4 regions of the Streptomyces sp. NPDC007983 genome follow, and region 2 is predicted to be linked to each of the others. Evidence: riboswitches for the same ligand, from Rfam matches in the RefSeq annotation. Region 2 holds a riboswitch; each other region holds the start of a gene.

Region 1 (3,891 bases), on a different contig from region 2:
CGGTGCCTCCGCCCTCCGGTCGGGTGGCGCCCAGCTCCACCATGACCAGGGCGATCAGGGCGCACAGCACCCCCGCCGCGATCCAGGACAGCAGCGCGGCGGGCCCGGCCGTCTGGGCGGCGTACAGGGCCGCGAACAGCCAGCCGGATCCCAGGATGTTGGAGAACCCGATCGCGGTCAGGCCCCAGAAACCGAGGTCCTTGTGGAGTCTGCGTTCCTCGGCGAGCACCGCCGGGGCGGCGATGGACTCCACCGACTGGTTCTGCGGCACGTGGCACGTCTCCTCGGGTGGTGCGGAATTCAACAGGAGCCAGGGTGCCACGCCTGCCGCCGTGCCTGGTCGCCGGATGCCGTGTGACGTGCGGATACGGCCGCGAGCGGCCGTGCCTCACCGAGCCGCGCCGCGCCGGGCCCTGAGCGGGACGTAGACGATGAGCGCCACGAGGAAGGCGGCGTAGTAGGCGAGGTCGGCGCCGTGCAGCGCGGCGGCCACCGGGCCCGTGTACAGGCTGGTGTCCATGAACGGCACCGCGGCGGCGAAGGCGGCGCCGAACGCCAGGAGCGCGGGCCACCACGGCTGCGGGCGGGCGCTCTCGGCGGCCAGGTCGACCGGCGCACCGCCCCGGGCCCGGGCGCGGGCGAACCAGTCGACGGCCACGACGGCGACGAAGCCGGGGATCCAGTAGCCGACGAACAGCAGCACGTTCTGGAAGCGGGCGGTGGTGTCGGCGGCGTGCATCCACAGCACCAGAGGGAAGCCGAGCGCGGCGGCGAGGGCCGCGGCCAGCGGCCGGGGGATGCGGACACCGGCGGTCTGCAGGGCCAGGGAGCCGCTGTAGTCGTTCATGGCGTTGCTGCACAGCGCGGCGAGCGCCACGGCCAGCAGTCCGAACGCGCCGAGCGCCCCTCCGCCCAGGGCCGCGTCGACGCCGCGGGCGGTCTGGTCGGTGAAGACGGAGGCCCCCCACAGCCCGAGCGCCTGCACGGCCACGAAGGACACGGTGACGCCGAGCAGGGTGCACCAGAACATGCGGGGCAGGGAGGTGGCGCGAGGCAGATAGCGGCTGAAGTCGCTGGCGTACGGCGCCCACGACAGCGCCAGGCTCAGGGCGATCGTGCTGGTCAGGACGAACGCGCCGACGCGGTCGGCGCCGTGGGCCGACCCGGTGGCGGCGGGGTGGACGCCGTCGAGCAGCCGGATGGCCAGGGTGGCGAAGGCGGCGGCGAGGACGAAGGTCATCAGCTTCTGCATCCGGTGGATGGCCTCGTAGCCCAGCACCCCGAGCGCCCCCTGGGCGGCCATCATGAGCAGCACCCCCAGCCAGAACGGCAGCCCGCACAGCCGGGCCAGCGCGTCACCGCCGAACAGGCCGATGAGCGCGTCCCAGGCGACCGAGGACAGCCACTGCAGGACGCCGGGCACCGCCACGCCCCGGCCGAACGCCAACCGCGCCAGGGGCAGCTGCCCGGCCCCGGTCCGGCTGCCCCACGTGCCCAGATACGCGGTGGGTACGGCGCCGATGAGGGTGCCCAGGACGACGGCGGCCAGCGCGGTGGCGAAGTCCAGGCCGAGAGAGATGCCGACGGTGCCGGTGAACACGCCGGTCATGGTCAGGTTCGGGGCGAACCACACGGTGAACAGGCGCCCCGGCCCGCCGTAGCGGTGGCTTTCCGGCACCGGCGCGATCCCGCGCGCCTCGACGCGCAGATCCCCGGGCGCGGTGGGCATCCGCCCGTCGAAGACGGATTCCGCGCCGGTGAACGCCGGATCGGTGGCAGCATGCGGCCGTGGCATCGATGACATCCCTCCGCCAGTATTAACTGGTTCAGGTTCGACGGGTGTGATCTCAGCCCCCGCGTGGGGGCACCCCGTGTCCGGTGGAGCGCCCTTAAGGCTAACCCCTCGCCCCGTGGTCCCGGCCCCGGGGGCGATCCAGGGGCCGGGCCGCGGCCGGGAGCGTGTCGAAGAACAGCGCCCCGGCCAGCAGCGCGGCGCTTCCCCGGGGCGCGACGCCCGTCTCGCGCAGCTCGGCGTCGAAGGCGGCGAGGGCGGCGGCGCCCGGGGCCGTCGCGGTGCCGCCCGCCTCCAGCACACCGCGCGCCCCGTCCTGCACCCTCCGGAGGGCGGGCGGCCCCGCCTGGTACAGCGGGCCGGTGTCCTGGAGGGTGCTCATCACGGTGAGCAGCGCGTCGAGGCGGGCCTGGGTCTCGGTGGCGCCCGCTGCGCGCGCCGCCGACAGGGCGTCCAGGGCGCGGCGTACGTGCGGGAAGGCGGCCCGCGCCTCGCCGCGCGCGCCCGCCGCCCCGTAGGTGGCGGAGACCTGCGACCCCGCCGAGGGCCTGCGCGGGGCGCCACGGTCGGCGTGGGTCGCGAGCTGCCGGGCGGTGGCGGTCAGCTCCCGGGGGGCTGCGCCGGGCTGCAGGGCGGCGGCCGCGACCAGCAGCCCCAGCACCCACAGCGCCCCGTGGTGCGGACGGCCGGTGGCCGGGCCGCCGCCGGCCCGCGCCATGGTCCACTCGGCGCAGCGGCCGATGGCGCCCAGCTCCTCGCGGAGCGCCCGGGTCGGCTCGCCGGGGCGGCGGGCGGCGGCGGCCATGGCCGTGAACCCGGGGGCCAGCGCCTTGGCCGACCAGCGCAGCGCGAGCAGATCGGTGCCGGTGGCGCGGGCCTGGAGGTCGCGGGTGTCCGCGAGGCCCGGTTTGGGGGTCAGCTCCGCCTGGGAGATCAGGGCTCGTACGGCGGTCCGCGCCAGTGCCTCGTCCATGGAACGCGTCGTGGGCATGCCCGGAGGGTAGGGGGCGAACCTTTCCCGGGCCTGGGCCCTTCCTGTGATTCCGCTGTGTGCGGGCCCGTCAGTGCGATTCCCTGGCCACGAAGGATCCGCGGGTGCCCGCGAGGAAGTCCAGTCCGGCGCCGCGGTCGGCCTGTTCGACGTGGTCGCGGTAGATCTGCTCCCATCCGCCGGTGGCCGGTGGCGCGGCGGCGGTCACGGGCTGCCGTGCGGCGAGTTCCTCGTCCGGTACGTCCAGCCGCAAGAGCCGCCGCTCGACGTCCAGTTCGACCCAGTCGCCGGTCCGCACCAGGCCCAGCGGGCCGCCCGCCGCCGATTCGGGCGCGATGTGCAGGACGACGGTGCCGAAGGCGGTTCCGCTCATGCGGGCGTCGCTGATCCGCACCATGTCCCGCACTCCGGCGCGCAGCACCGCGGGCGGCAGTGGCATGTTGCCCACCTCGGGCATGCCGGGGTAGCCGCGCGGTCCGCAGCCGCGCAGGACCAGCACATCGGACGCGTCGACCTCCAGGTCCGGGTCGTCGATGCGGGTACGGAAGTCCTCGATCCCGTCGAACACCACGGCGCGGCCCCGGTGGCGCAGCAGCTCCGGGGTCGCGGCGGCCGGCTTGATGACGGCTCCGTCGGGGCAGAGGTTGCCGCGGAGCACGGCGAGCCCGGCGTGGTGGGCGATCGGCTCCTCAGCGGTGCGGATGACGGTGAGGTCGGCGCTGGGCAGACCGGACAGCTGCTCGGTGAGGGGGCCGCCGGTGATGGTGACGGCCGGTTCCAGGTGGTCCCTGATCTGGCCGAGGACGGCGTCCAGGCCACCGGCGCGGTGGAAGTCCTCCATGAGGTGGGAGCCTGCGGGCTGCACATCGGCGAGCAGGGGGATGCCGCGGCCCGCGCGGTCGATGTCGTCCAGGCCGAAGTCCGCCCCGACCCGGCGGGCGAGGGCCAGCAGGTGGACGACCGCGTTGGTGGAGCCGCCGATGGCGGCCACCGCGCGCACCGCGTTGCGCAGCGCCTCCGCGGTCAGGACCGCGCTGGGCCGCAGGTCCTCGCGGACCATGTCGACGATGCGGTTGCCCGCCGCGTGGGACAGCTCCAGCAGCCGGCT
Region 2 (3,891 bases):
AGCGAGCCGAGCACCCCGATCAGCAGCAGCGAGACCAGGGTGCCGAGCACGGCGACCGAGGTCCGGGCGCTCAGCCCATGGCACATGTAGAGCGCGAGCAGCATGATCGCGCTGCCCCCGATGACCGCGACCACCAGCGGATTGGAGCCCTGCAGTATCGCCGGGAGGATGAACAGCGTCAGCACCCCGAAGCTGATGGCCAGCGCCACCAGCGCGAAGACGCCGCGCAGCCGGCCGACGGCCACGACCACGAGCGCGAACAGCCCGGCGAGCAGCGCCATCGGGAACGAGCGGTCCACGTCCGAGACCGAGTACTGGAGGTTCTTCGGCGCCTTGGGCGCGTAACTCAGCTTCAGCTCCTGCCCGGCGCTGAACTTCCGTGAGGCGTTCGGCTGGACGATCTCGGGGAACGTACGGCCCTTGTCCTTGCCCGAGGTGACCTCGATGGTGGCCCGCTCGCAGACGCTCTTCCCGCCGCCGGTGGCCCCGCCGCCGCTTCCGCCGGTCGCGCCGCCGCCCGTCCCGCCGCCGGGCGCCGGGGCGCCGCCCTGCTGACCCGGCTCGGTGGGTGCCTGCGGCTGCGCGTTGACGTCGGCGCAGTCGACCTCCTCCACCTTCACCACCCGTCCGGCGGCCGTCTCCTGGTCGAAGCCGAGCCCGCTGCGGCCGTGCGTGGTGTGCTCGGGGCTGCCCGGCCACAGCGCGACCAGCCCGGCGAGGACGGCGACGGCGAAGGGGATGAGCACCACCGCGATGACCTTGCGGAGGCGTGCGGAGACGGGGGCGGCCGGGCCGTGCGCATGGGCATGGCTGTGGCCGTGGGAGTGGGCCTGGCCGGGCACGTGGGGCTGCTCGGGCGGATGGTCCTGCTGTGTCGCGGTCACCGTCGCATCATCGCAAGAGAGCGAGGCCCCCTGTTCAGGGATGCGGGGAAACCGTTAGCGTGGGGGCACCTTTGCAATCGCGGGAGCTCGGAGCACCGGGCTGAGAGGGCGCTGACGCGACAGCTGCGCCGACCGCTGAACCTGTTACCGGGTAATGCCGGCGTAGGGAGTGGGTCTCATGACTCAGCAGGATGCACACATGCGCGAAAACGCCGGCGATTTCGGCTGGCACAAGGGATATGTCACGGGTTCCCGCCCGGACATCCAGGTCCCGGTGCGTCGCGTGCACCTCACCAATGGCCAGGACGTGACGCTGTACGACACCTCCGGCCCGTACACCGACCCCCACATCGACACCGACGTCCGCCGTGGCCTCGCGCCGCTGCGGCAGAACTGGATCATCGCCCGCGGCGACACCGAGGAGTACTCCGGCCGCCCGGCCAGGCCGGAGGACGACGGGGTCAAACACACCTCGCCCCGCGGCGGCCTGCGCAACCTCGACGCGGTCTTCCCCGGACGGCCGCGCCAGCCCCGCCGGTCCCGTGACGGCGCCGCCGTCACCCAACTCGCGTACGCCCGCCGGGGCGAGGTCACCGCGGAGATGGAGTACGTGGCGCTCCGCGAGAACGTCTCCCCCGAGGTGGTCCGCGAGGAGATCGCGGCGGGCCGGGCCGTACTGCCCGCCAACGTCAACCACCCGGAGATCGAGCCGATGATCATCGGCAAGCGGTTCCTGGTGAAGGTCAACGCCAACATCGGCAACTCCGCCGTCACCTCGTCCATCGAGGAAGAGGTCGAGAAGATGACCTGGGCGACCCGCTGGGGCGCCGACACGGTCATGGACCTCTCGACCGGCCGCAACATCCACACCACCCGCGAGTGGGTGCTGCGCAACTCCCCGGTGCCGATCGGCACCGTGCCGCTCTACCAGGCGCTGGAGAAGGTCGACGGCAAGGCCGAGGAGCTGACCTGGGAGGTCTACAAGGACACCGTCATCGAACAGGCCGAGCAGGGCGTCGACTACATGACGGTGCACGCGGGCGTGCGGCTGCCGTACGTCCCCCTGACCGCCCGCCGCAAGACCGGCATCGTCTCCCGCGGCGGCTCGATCATGGCCGCCTGGTGCCTGGCCCACCATCAGGAGTCGTTCCTCTACACCCACTTCGAGGAGCTGTGCGAGATCCTCGCGGCGTACGACGTCACCTACTCGCTCGGTGACGGACTGCGCCCCGGATCCATCGCCGACGCCAACGACGAGGCCCAGTTCGCGGAGCTGCGCACGCTCGGCGAACTCAACCGGACCGCCAAGGAGCACGGCGTCCAGACCATGATCGAGGGACCGGGCCATGTCCCGATGCACAAGATCAAGGAGAACGTCGACCTCCAGCAGGAGATCTGCGAGGAGGCCCCCTTCTACACCCTGGGCCCCCTCACCACGGATGTCGCGCCCGCCTACGACCACATCACCTCGGGCATCGGCGCCGCGATGATCGCTTGGTGGGGCACGGCGATGCTCTGCTATGTCACCCCCAAGGAGCACCTGGGGCTGCCGGACCGCGACGACGTGAAGACCGGCGTGATCACCTACAAGATCGCCGCCCACGCCGCCGATCTGGCCAAGGGCCGCCCCGACGCCCAGGCCTGGGACGACGCGCTCTCCGACGCGCGCTTCGAGTTCCGCTGGGAGGACCAGTTCAACCTGGCCCTCGACCCGGACACGGCGCGCTCGTTCCACGACGAGACGCTTCCGGCGGAGCCCGCGAAGACGGCGCACTTCTGCTCCATGTGCGGGCCCAAGTTCTGCTCCATGAAGATCAGCCACGACATCCGGCGCGAGCACGGCGACGCGATGGACGAGGCGGAGGCGGAGGCCGGGATGGCGGAGAAGTCCCGCGAGTTCGCCGCCGCGGGCAACCGGGTCTATCTGCCGATCGCCGACTGACCCCGACCGGCCGGCCGGAGACCCGGGCCCGCCGCCGTGACCCCTCGTCGCGGCGGCGGGCCCGTGCTTGGGTGGGCTGTCACTGAAACACCCGTACGAGCCCTCCGGAGCAGCCCATGGACAACCTGCGCGCACTGCGTATCGCCAACGAAGCCTTCGCCGCACACCTTGACGGCATCGGGGACGACGAATGGGCGCTGGCCACTCCGTGCAGTGAGTGGACGGTGCGGGAGCTGGTGGGGCACGTCCTCCTGGGGCATGCGCATCTGGTGTCCGTCCTGACGGGCGGCCAGGTCACCCCCGGAGCCGGGGACACCTTCGCGGAGTGGGCCGCGCGGGCGGAGCGGGCCGCCGGGTTACCGGGGGTGGCCGAGCGGGCCGTGCGGAATCCGGTCGTCGGCGAGCTGAGCGGGGAGGCGGCGGTGCGGATCCGGTGGAGCGACGTCTATCTGCACGCCTGGGACCTGGCGCGGGCGCGGGGCGCGGAGTTCACGCCGGATCAGGAGCTGACCGAGGCGGCGCTGGAGTGGCTGGTCCCGGCGGGGCCGGGGCTCAGTGCCACGGGGGCGTTCGCGGCCGGCACCGACCCGGGGGCCGGGGCCGATCCGTTCACGCGGGTGCTGGCGCTCACCGGGAGGGGCTAGTCCGGTTGGTTCTCCGGGCCGCCGTACTCGGGGCTGGTGTAGTCCGGGCTGCTGTAGCGGGGGCGGGCCCTGGGGCCCTCGTCGTCGGTGCTGAAGCCCGGGCGGCTGTAACCGAGGTGGGGGGTGCGGCCCGCCGCCTCGGAGTGCCCGGGGACGTAGGCCGAGGACGAACGCGTCGGCGCGGTCCAGGGCGCGGGGGCCGACGGGTTGCTCAGCGCCTCGCGCAGAAAGGGCAGCACGCCCCGCTCCAACAGGGCCTGCCGCCATGCCTCTCTGGCGCGGTCCACCTCTTCCAGCTGCTCGGCCAGGGCCTCGCCGCGGATCGCGCTGGAGCCGTTGCGCAGGGCGGTGATGAGGAGGCCGACGGCGGCGAGCAGGATGCCCGCGGCGGTGAGCGTGGCGAAGAACCAGCCCGCGGTGA
Region 3 (3,891 bases), on a different contig from region 2:
GACGCCCCGTCGTCGTCCGTTACGCGAACGCGGGCCGCTCCGGGTCGAGGGCGGCCAGGCCCTCGGCCGGGGACGACGCCTCGGCGAAGTGGCGGCGCGGGATGCGGCCCGCCCGGTGCGCGAGCCGCCCCGCGGTCACCGCGTGCCGCATGGCCCCCGCCATCAGCACCGGCTCCTGGGCCCGCGTCACGGCCGAGGCCAGCATGACGGCCGCGCAGCCCAGCTCCATGGCCAGCGCGGCGTCGGACGCCGTGCCCGCGCCCGCGTCGAGGATCACCGGCACCCCGGCGCGCTCGGTGATGAGCTGGAAGTTGTGCGGGTTGCGGATGCCGAGGCCGGAGCCGATCGGCGAGCCCAGCGGCATGATCGCGGCGCAGCCGACATCCTCCAGCTTCCGGGCCAGCACCGGATCGTCGTTGGTGTACGGCAGGACGGTGAAGCCGTCGTCCACCAGGGTCTCGGCGGCCTCCAGCAGCTCGATGGGGTCGGGGAGCAGGGTGCGCTCGTCGGCGACGACCTCCAGCTTCACCCAGTCGGTGCCCAGGGCCTCGCGGGCGAGCCGGGCGGTCAGCACGGCCTCCCCGGCGGTGAAGCAGCCCGCGGTGTTGGGCAGCGGGCGGATGCCGTGCCGGTTCAGTACGGACAGCACCGAGCCCTGCACCGTGGGGTCCAGGCGGCGCATGGCGACCGTGGTCAGCTCGGTGCCGGAGGCGAGCAGCGAGCGCTCCAGGACGTCCAGGCTGGGCGCGCCGCCGGTGCCCATGATCAGGCGGGAGCCGAAGGTCGTATCGGCGATGGTGAGCGGATCGGCGTCGGTGAGGACCTCGTCGAGCGTCGTGGCCTGTGGTGTGGGGTGAGACATCTGGTTCAGCCTCCTTGGACCGCGGTGAGGACCTCGACGCGATCGCCGTCGCCGAGCGGGGTCGCGGGCCACTGGCCGCGCGGGACGACCGTCTCGTTGACGGCCGCGGCGACGCCCGAGGGCGCCTGGGTGAGGGTCGCGACGACCCCGTCGAGGGTGGTGCCGTCGGGCAGCTCGCGGGGCTCGCCGTTCACGGTGACGGTCATGCGATGTGCTCCTGTACTGCTGCGGTGTGGGGCGCGGTGGCCGCGAAGCGGCGCGGGGAGAACGGCCGTGCCTCGGGCGGCAGTTCGCCGCTGGTCAGCACCTCGGCCATGACATCGCCGGTGATCGGGGTGAGCAGGACGCCGTTGCGGTAGTGGCCGGTGGCCAGCTGGAGGCCCGGCAGCGCGGTCGGTCCGAGCAGCGGGGCGTTGTCGGGGGAGCCGGGGCGCAGCCCGGCGCGGGTCTCGACGAGCGGCAGCTCGGTGATGCCGGGCACCAGCTCGTGCGCGTCGCGCAGCAGCTCGTACACCCCGCCCGCGGTGACCGTGGTGTCCCAGCCCAGCTCCTCGGTGGTCGCGCCGACGACCAGCTCGCCGTTCTCGCGCGGGACGAGGTAGACATGCCCGCCGCGCACCACGGCCCGCACGGTCCGGGACAGGAAGGGCGCGTACGGGCCGGGCACCGACAGCCGCAGGACCTGGCCCTTGACGGGACGTACGGGCGGCAGGACCTCCTCGGGGACGCCCGGGAGCCGCCCGCTGAGGCTGCCGGCGGCCAGCACGGTCTGCTCGGCGGCCAGCCGGGTACCGTCGGCCAGCTCGGCCCCGGCGGCCCGGTCGCCGTCCAGCAGCAGCCGCTCCGCGCGGACGCGGTGGAGGGCCACCCCGGCACGCTCGCACGCCGTCAGCAGCGCCGCCGCCAGCCGCCGCGGGTCGACCTGGTGGTCGCCGTCGACGCGCAGGCCCCCGCGCACGCCCGGCGCGAGCATCGGCTCAAGGCGCCGGCATTCGCGGCCGGTCAGCCACTGGGCGTCCAGCCCGAGCCGCTGCTGGAAGGCGTGCAGCTCCCGCAGATGCGCGCGGTCGTCCGCGTCGAGCGCGACCGAGAGCGTGCCGCAGGTGCGAAAGCCCAGGTCGTGGCCGCTCGCCTCCTCCAGCTCCGCCACGAAGGACGGATAGCGGCGCGCCGAGGCCAGATTCAGCCCGAGCAGGGTCTGCTCGCCGTAGTGCAGCTCGGTGACGGCCGCCAGCATCCCGGCCGCGACCTGGGCGGCCCCGCCGCCGGGCGCCGGGTCGGCGACGGCGGTGCGCAAGCCCCGCTGGGCCGCCCGCCAGGCCGTGACCAGGCCGATGATGCCGCCGCCGATGACGAGGACGTCGTACGGCGCGTCACCGGTGGGTGCCTCACGTGCTGTGTGTGGTGGCGTGTGCATGGGCGGTTGCCCCCTCCCTTCGCCGGCATGACCCGGATCAGGTTCGTACGGTCGGAGGCCGCGCCAGCCTCCCTCTCAGCCCGGTGCGCCCGGGCTCCCGCGAGTGCTCTGTCCCGCCACCCTAGTACGCGCCCCGAATCGCCCGGAAGGGAGCGCCCCGGGCGCGGCAGGGGCGCCGGGCCCCGCGGCCCGCCCGTACGACGGCCGTCCGGCCGGCCGGGCTGTGCCCGAGATCTCGTCGTGCGCTCTGCGGTCCGCCCCACCTGCCGCAATACAGTGATCGTGTGAGCGATGAGACGACGAAGACGATGGCGTCCTCGGCGGGTGGCGGCGGACAGCGGGTGGTGATCGTCGGCGCGGGCATGGCGGGGGTGCAGACCGCCGTCGCGCTGCGGGAGCAGGGCTGGGCCGGGGAGATCCTGCTGCTGGGCGCCGAGCCCCATCAGCCGTACGACCGGCCGCCGCTGTCCAAGGCCGTGCTGCTCGGCAAGGCCGAGGGGTCCGCGTTCGACGTGGACTTCGCCGCGCTCGGCATCGAGCTGCGCCTCGGCGTCCCGGTGACCGGGCTGGACACCGGCGGGCGGACGGTGGGGACCGGATCGGGCCCGATCCCGTACGACGTCCTGGTGATCGCCACCGGCGCCGAGCCGATCGCCCTGCCCGGCAGCGAGGACGTGCCGGGCGTCCACCTCCTGCGCACCCTGGACGACGCCGAGCGGCTGCGCCCGGTGCTCGCCGGACAGGGCGAGATCGTGGTGGTCGGGGCGGGCTGGATCGGCGCGGAGTTCGCGACCGCGGCCCGCGAGGCGGGCTGCACGGTGACGGTCGTCGAGGCCGCGGACCGGCCGCTCGTCGGCGCCCTCCCGGCGGAGGTCGCCGCCCATATGACCGGCTGGTACGCGGACTACGGCGCCACCCTGGTCACCGGCGCGCGGGTGACCGCGCTCGACCGGAACGGGCTGCAGCTCGGCGATGGCACCCGGCTGCGGGCCGGTGCGGTGGTCGTCGGCATCGGCGCCCGGCCCGCGACCGGCTGGCTGGCCGGTTCGGGCGTGGAACTCGCCGAGGACCGGTCCGTCGCCGCCGACGAGGGGCTGCGCACCTCGGCGCCGGACGTGTACGCCGTCGGCGACTGCGCGTCCTTCCCCTCCGCCCGTTACGGGACCCGGCTGCTGGTGCACCACTGGGACAACGCGCTCCAGGGGCCGCGGACGGTCGCCGCCAACGTGGTGGGCAGCCGCACCGCGCACTTCCCCGGCCAGGTCTACGACCCGGTGCCGTACTTCTGGTCCGAGCAGTTCGGGCGGTTCGTGCAGTACGCCGGACACCACTCGGACGCCGACGAACTGGTCTGGCGGGGCGACCCGGACGGCGCCGCCTGGTCGGTGTGCTGGCTGCGGGACGGGGCCCTGGTCGCCCTGCTGGCCGTCGGCCGTCCGCGCGATCTGGCCCAGGGCCGCAAGCTGATCGAACGCGGCGCCCGGCTGGACCGGACCCGGGCCGCGGATCCGTCGGTGCCGCTGAAGTCGGCCGTTCTGTGACCCGCCGGTGCCCCCGGGCGGGGGTGCGGGGCCCGGCGGCCCCCGCACCCCGCGGCCCGCGCGGCGGACGC
Region 4 (3,891 bases), on a different contig from region 2:
CCAGCATCAGGATCGTGCTCAGCGCCATCGCCTGCCCGTAGTTGAGCTGTCCCGCCCGGCCCAGGAAGCGCGCGACGGCCACCGGGAGGGTGGGGAGGTCGGGGCGGGCGATGAACACCGTGGCCCCGAACTCGCCGAGCGATACGGCGAACGCGAAACCCGCCGCGACCGCCAGCGCCCGCCCCACCAGCGGAAGGTCCACCTCCCGCCAGGCGCGCAGCGGGGACGCGCCGAGCACGGCGGCGGCCTCCCGCAGCCGGTGGTCCACGGCCCGCAGCACGGGCAGCAGGGTGCGCACGACGAAAGGCACGCCCACCAGGGCCTGGGCGAGCGGCACGATGAGCCAGGAGGAGCGCAGGTCCAGCGGGGGTTCGTCGAGCGCGATGAGGAACCCGAAGCCCACCGTGACGGCGGAGGTGCCCAGCGGCAGCATCAGCAACGCGTCGAACCCGCGCACCAAGCGCCCCGCCCTCCGGGTCAGCGCGGCGGCGGCCAGTCCGCCCACGAGGAGGGCGAAAACGGTGGCGACGGCCGCGTACTGGAGAGAGTTGCCGATGGCGTCCACGGGGGCCACGAAGAAGGTGCCGCCGCTGTCGGCCGCGGATGCGAGCGCCCGGTAGTACGTGAATCCGTAGCCGTCCGCCCCGTGGAGCGAGCGTTCCACCAGCACCACGAGCGGCAGCACGATCAGCAGCGCGACGACGGCCAGCACCCCCGCGAGCAGCCCCCACTGCGCCGGGCCCTGCGGGCGGCGCGCGGTCCGGGCGGCGTCGACGAGCCGCAGGGCGCCCTCCCGGCGGCGTACGGTCCAGGCGTGCAGGGCGAGGACGGCCGCGACCGACGCGAACTGGACGAGTGTCAGCACCGCAGCCGTCGGCAGGTCGAGCAGCTGCGCGGTCTCCCGGTAGATGGCCACCTCCAGGGTGGCGTAGCGCGGGCCGCCCAGGATCTGGATCACGCCGAAGGAGGTGAACGTGAACAGGAAGACCATCAGCGCGGCGGCGGCCACCGCGGGGCCCAGCGCGGGCAGGGTGACCCGGCGCCAGGCGGCGAGGCGGCTCGCGCCGAGCACCCGGGCGGCCTCCTCCTGACGCGGGTCGAGCTGCGCCCACAGCCCGCCGACGGTGCGGACCACCACCGCGTAGTTGAAGAAGACATGGGCCAGCAGGATCGCCCAGACGCTGGTGTCGAGCCGTATCCCCCACAGCTCGTCCAGCAGCCCGCCGCGCCCGAGCAGCCCCAGGAACGCCGATCCGGCGACCACGGTCGGCAGCACGAACGGCACGGTCACCACGGCGCGCAGCAGCCCCTTGCCGGGGAAGGCGAAGCGGGCGAAGACGTACGCCCCGGGCAGCGCGACCGCCAGCGTCAGCCCGGTCGAGGCGGCCGCCTGCCAGCCGGTGAACCACAGGGTGTGCAGGACGGACGGGTCGCCCAGCACCTCGGGTATCCGCCCGAGCCGCCACCGGCCGTCGACGCGCAGCCCGCGGGTGACGATCGCGGCCACCGGATACGCGAAGAAGACGGCGAAGAAGGCGAGCGGCACGGCCATCAGGGCGAGCCGCAGGGCGGCGCCGCGCGGCCCGCCGCGGCCGGCCGCGGGCTTTACAGAACGAGCGAGGACCATGCCTTGACCCACGGCTCACGGTTCTCGGCGATCTTCCGCGGCGGCAGGGTGGCCGAGTCGGCGACCTTGACCCCGTACCGGGTGAAGACCTCCGGCAGCTTGGCGTCCTCGCGCACCGGATTGACGTACATGTTCAGCGGTACGTCCTCCTGGAAGCGCTTGGTCAGCAGGAAGTCCAGCAGCGCCTTGCCGCCCTTGGTGTTGCCCCCGCCCTTCAGCAGCCCGGCGAACTCCGTCTGCCGGAAGCAGGTGCCGTCCGCCACCCCGGTCGGGGCCTTGACGGGCTTCGACTTCGCGTCCGCCACCTCGGCGGGCGGGCTGGAGGCGTACGAGACGACGAGCGGCTTGTCCCCCTTGGCGCCGCCCGCCGAGCCGGAGAAGCGGTCGTAGTACGCCTGCTCCCAGCCGTCGACCACCTCGACGCCGTTGGCCCGCAGCTTCTTCCAGTAGTCCCGCCAGCCGTGGTCGCCGTAGCGGGCGGCGGTGCCGAGCAGGAAGGCGAGGCCGGGGGACGAGGTGGCGGCGTTCTCGGTGACCAGCAGGTTCTTGTACGCGGGCTTGGTCAGGTCGGCGAACGTCCTGGGCGGCGCGAGCTTCTCGCGCTCGAAGTAGGCGCGGTCGTAGTTGACGCAGATGTCGCCGTAGTCGACCGGTGTGACGCGGTGCTTCGCCCGGTCGGGCTGGAAGGCCGCGGGGACCTTGTCCAGCCCCTTCGCCTCGTACGGCGTGAACAGGTCGTTGTCCAGCGCGCGGGAGAGGAGGGTGTTGTCCACGCCGAAGAACACATCGCCCTGCGGATGGCCCTTGGACAGGATCGCCTGGTTGACAGCGGCCCCCGCGTCACCACCGGCCTGCACCCGCACCTTGTAGCCGGTCTTGCGCGTGAACTCCTTGAGGACCGCCTTGGACGCCGCGAACGAGTCGTGCGAGACCAGGGTGACGATCTTGGAGTCCTTGCCGTCCGCCGCGCCCCCACCGCAGCCCGCGAGGACGCCGGCGCCGAGGGAGGCCACGAGGGCGGCGGTGACGGCACGCCGAAGATGGCTGTTCATGCTGGGCTGACTCCCTACGCCGGTATGACCCGGATCAGGTTGGAGGGTCTGCGGCCGGGCCGCACTCTCAGCGCTGTCGCGCTCCCCTGTCGGAATGTTCATTTGTGCGTCGTCGCTGGATGGTTGTACGACGGTGGTGCGAAGGCACCGTATCAGCCGGTGGTCAGCGCTCCGTGGCCGCCAGCTGGCCGCACGCCCCGTCGATCTCCTGCCCCCGGGTGTCCCGGACGGTCACCGGCACCCCGTGCGCCTCCAGGGCCGCCACGAACGCCTTCTCGTCCTCGGGCCGGGACGCCGTCCACTTGGAGCCGGGCGTCGGGTTGAGCGGGATGAGGTTGACGTGCACCCGATGGCCCTTGAGCAGCCTGCCGAGCAGATCGGCGCGCCACGCCTGGTCGTTGATGTCCTTGATCAGGGCGTACTCGATGGAGATCCGGCGGCCCGACTTCTCCGCGTACTCCCACGCCGCGTCCAGGACCTCGCGCACCTTCCAGCGGGTGTTGACCGGGACGAGGGTGTCGCGCAGCTCGTCGTCGGGCGCGTGCAGGGACACCGCGAGCCGGCATTTGAAGCCCTCGTCGGCGAACCGCAGCATCGCCGGGACCAGCCCCACGGTCGAGACGGTGATCCCGCGCTGGGACAGGCCCAGGCCGTCCGGCTCGGGGTCGGTGAGCCGCCGGATGGCGCCGATGACCCGGTTGTAGTTGGCCAGCGGCTCGCCCATGCCCATGAAGACGATGTTGGACAGCCGGGCCGGGCCTCCCGGGATCTCGCCATCGCGCAGCGCGCGCATGCCGTCGACGATCTGGTGCACGATCTCGGCGGTGGACAGATTGCGGTCCAGACCCGCCTGGCCGGTGGCGCAGAACGGGCAGTTCATGCCGCAGCCCGCCTGGGAGCTGATGCACATGGTGACCCGGTCCGGGTAGCGCATCAGCACGGACTCGACGAGCGTGCCGTCGAAGAGCCGCCACAGGGTCTTGCGGGTGGTGTCGTCGTCGCAGCTGATGTGCCGCACCACGCTCATGAGGTCCGGCAGCAGCTCGGCCGCGAGCTTCTCGCGCGCGGCGGCCGGTACGTCGGTCCACTGGGCGGGGTCGTCGGTGTAGCGGGCGAAGTAGTGACGCGACACCTGACCGGCCCGGAAGGGCTTCTCCCCGAGGGCGGCGACGGCCTCGCGGCGCTCGGCGGGCGTGAGGTCGGCGAGGTGCC

Evidence for each region. Region 2 has a riboswitch for thiamine pyrophosphate ahead of thiC (phosphomethylpyrimidine synthase ThiC). Riboswitches for the same ligand answer to the same signal wherever they lie in the genome.
Region 1: another riboswitch for thiamine pyrophosphate. It lies ahead of ACFZCY_RS25810 (cytosine permease); the one in region 2 lies ahead of thiC (phosphomethylpyrimidine synthase ThiC).
Region 3: another riboswitch for thiamine pyrophosphate. It lies ahead of thiO (glycine oxidase ThiO); the one in region 2 lies ahead of thiC (phosphomethylpyrimidine synthase ThiC).
Region 4: another riboswitch for thiamine pyrophosphate. It lies ahead of ACFZCY_RS27165 (thiamine ABC transporter substrate-binding protein); the one in region 2 lies ahead of thiC (phosphomethylpyrimidine synthase ThiC).

What each region holds. Positions count from the first base shown of each region.
Region 1 is NZ_JBIBJI010000008.1:282,834-286,724, reverse strand. Features, by position in the region: gene ACFZCY_RS25815 (amino acid permease) at 1-271, opposite strand, end outside; gene ACFZCY_RS25810 (cytosine permease) at 389-1,804, opposite strand; TPP riboswitch at 1,787-1,882, opposite strand; gene ACFZCY_RS25805 (triphosphoribosyl-dephospho-CoA synthase) at 1,896-2,783, opposite strand; gene ACFZCY_RS25800 (dihydroxy-acid dehydratase) at 2,854-3,891, opposite strand, start outside.
Region 2 is NZ_JBIBJI010000001.1:564,278-568,168, reverse strand. Features, by position in the region: gene ACFZCY_RS02680 (YibE/F family protein) at 1-884, opposite strand, end outside; TPP riboswitch at 954-1,070, shown strand; gene thiC (phosphomethylpyrimidine synthase ThiC) at 1,063-2,826, shown strand; gene ACFZCY_RS02670 (TIGR03086 family metal-binding protein) at 2,943-3,470, shown strand; gene ACFZCY_RS02665 (hypothetical protein) at 3,467-3,891, opposite strand, start outside.
Region 3 is NZ_JBIBJI010000002.1:716,183-720,073, forward strand. Features, by position in the region: gene ACFZCY_RS07660 (thiazole synthase) at 20-862, opposite strand; gene thiS (sulfur carrier protein ThiS) at 868-1,068, opposite strand; gene thiO (glycine oxidase ThiO) at 1,065-2,279, opposite strand; TPP riboswitch at 2,277-2,390, opposite strand; gene ACFZCY_RS07675 (FAD-dependent oxidoreductase) at 2,588-3,820, shown strand.
Region 4 is NZ_JBIBJI010000009.1:125,669-129,559, forward strand. Features, by position in the region: gene ACFZCY_RS27160 (ABC transporter permease subunit) at 1-1,552, opposite strand, end outside; gene ACFZCY_RS27165 (thiamine ABC transporter substrate-binding protein) at 1,606-2,679, opposite strand; TPP riboswitch at 2,674-2,777, opposite strand; gene rlmN (23S rRNA (adenine(2503)-C(2))-methyltransferase RlmN) at 2,843-3,891, opposite strand, start outside.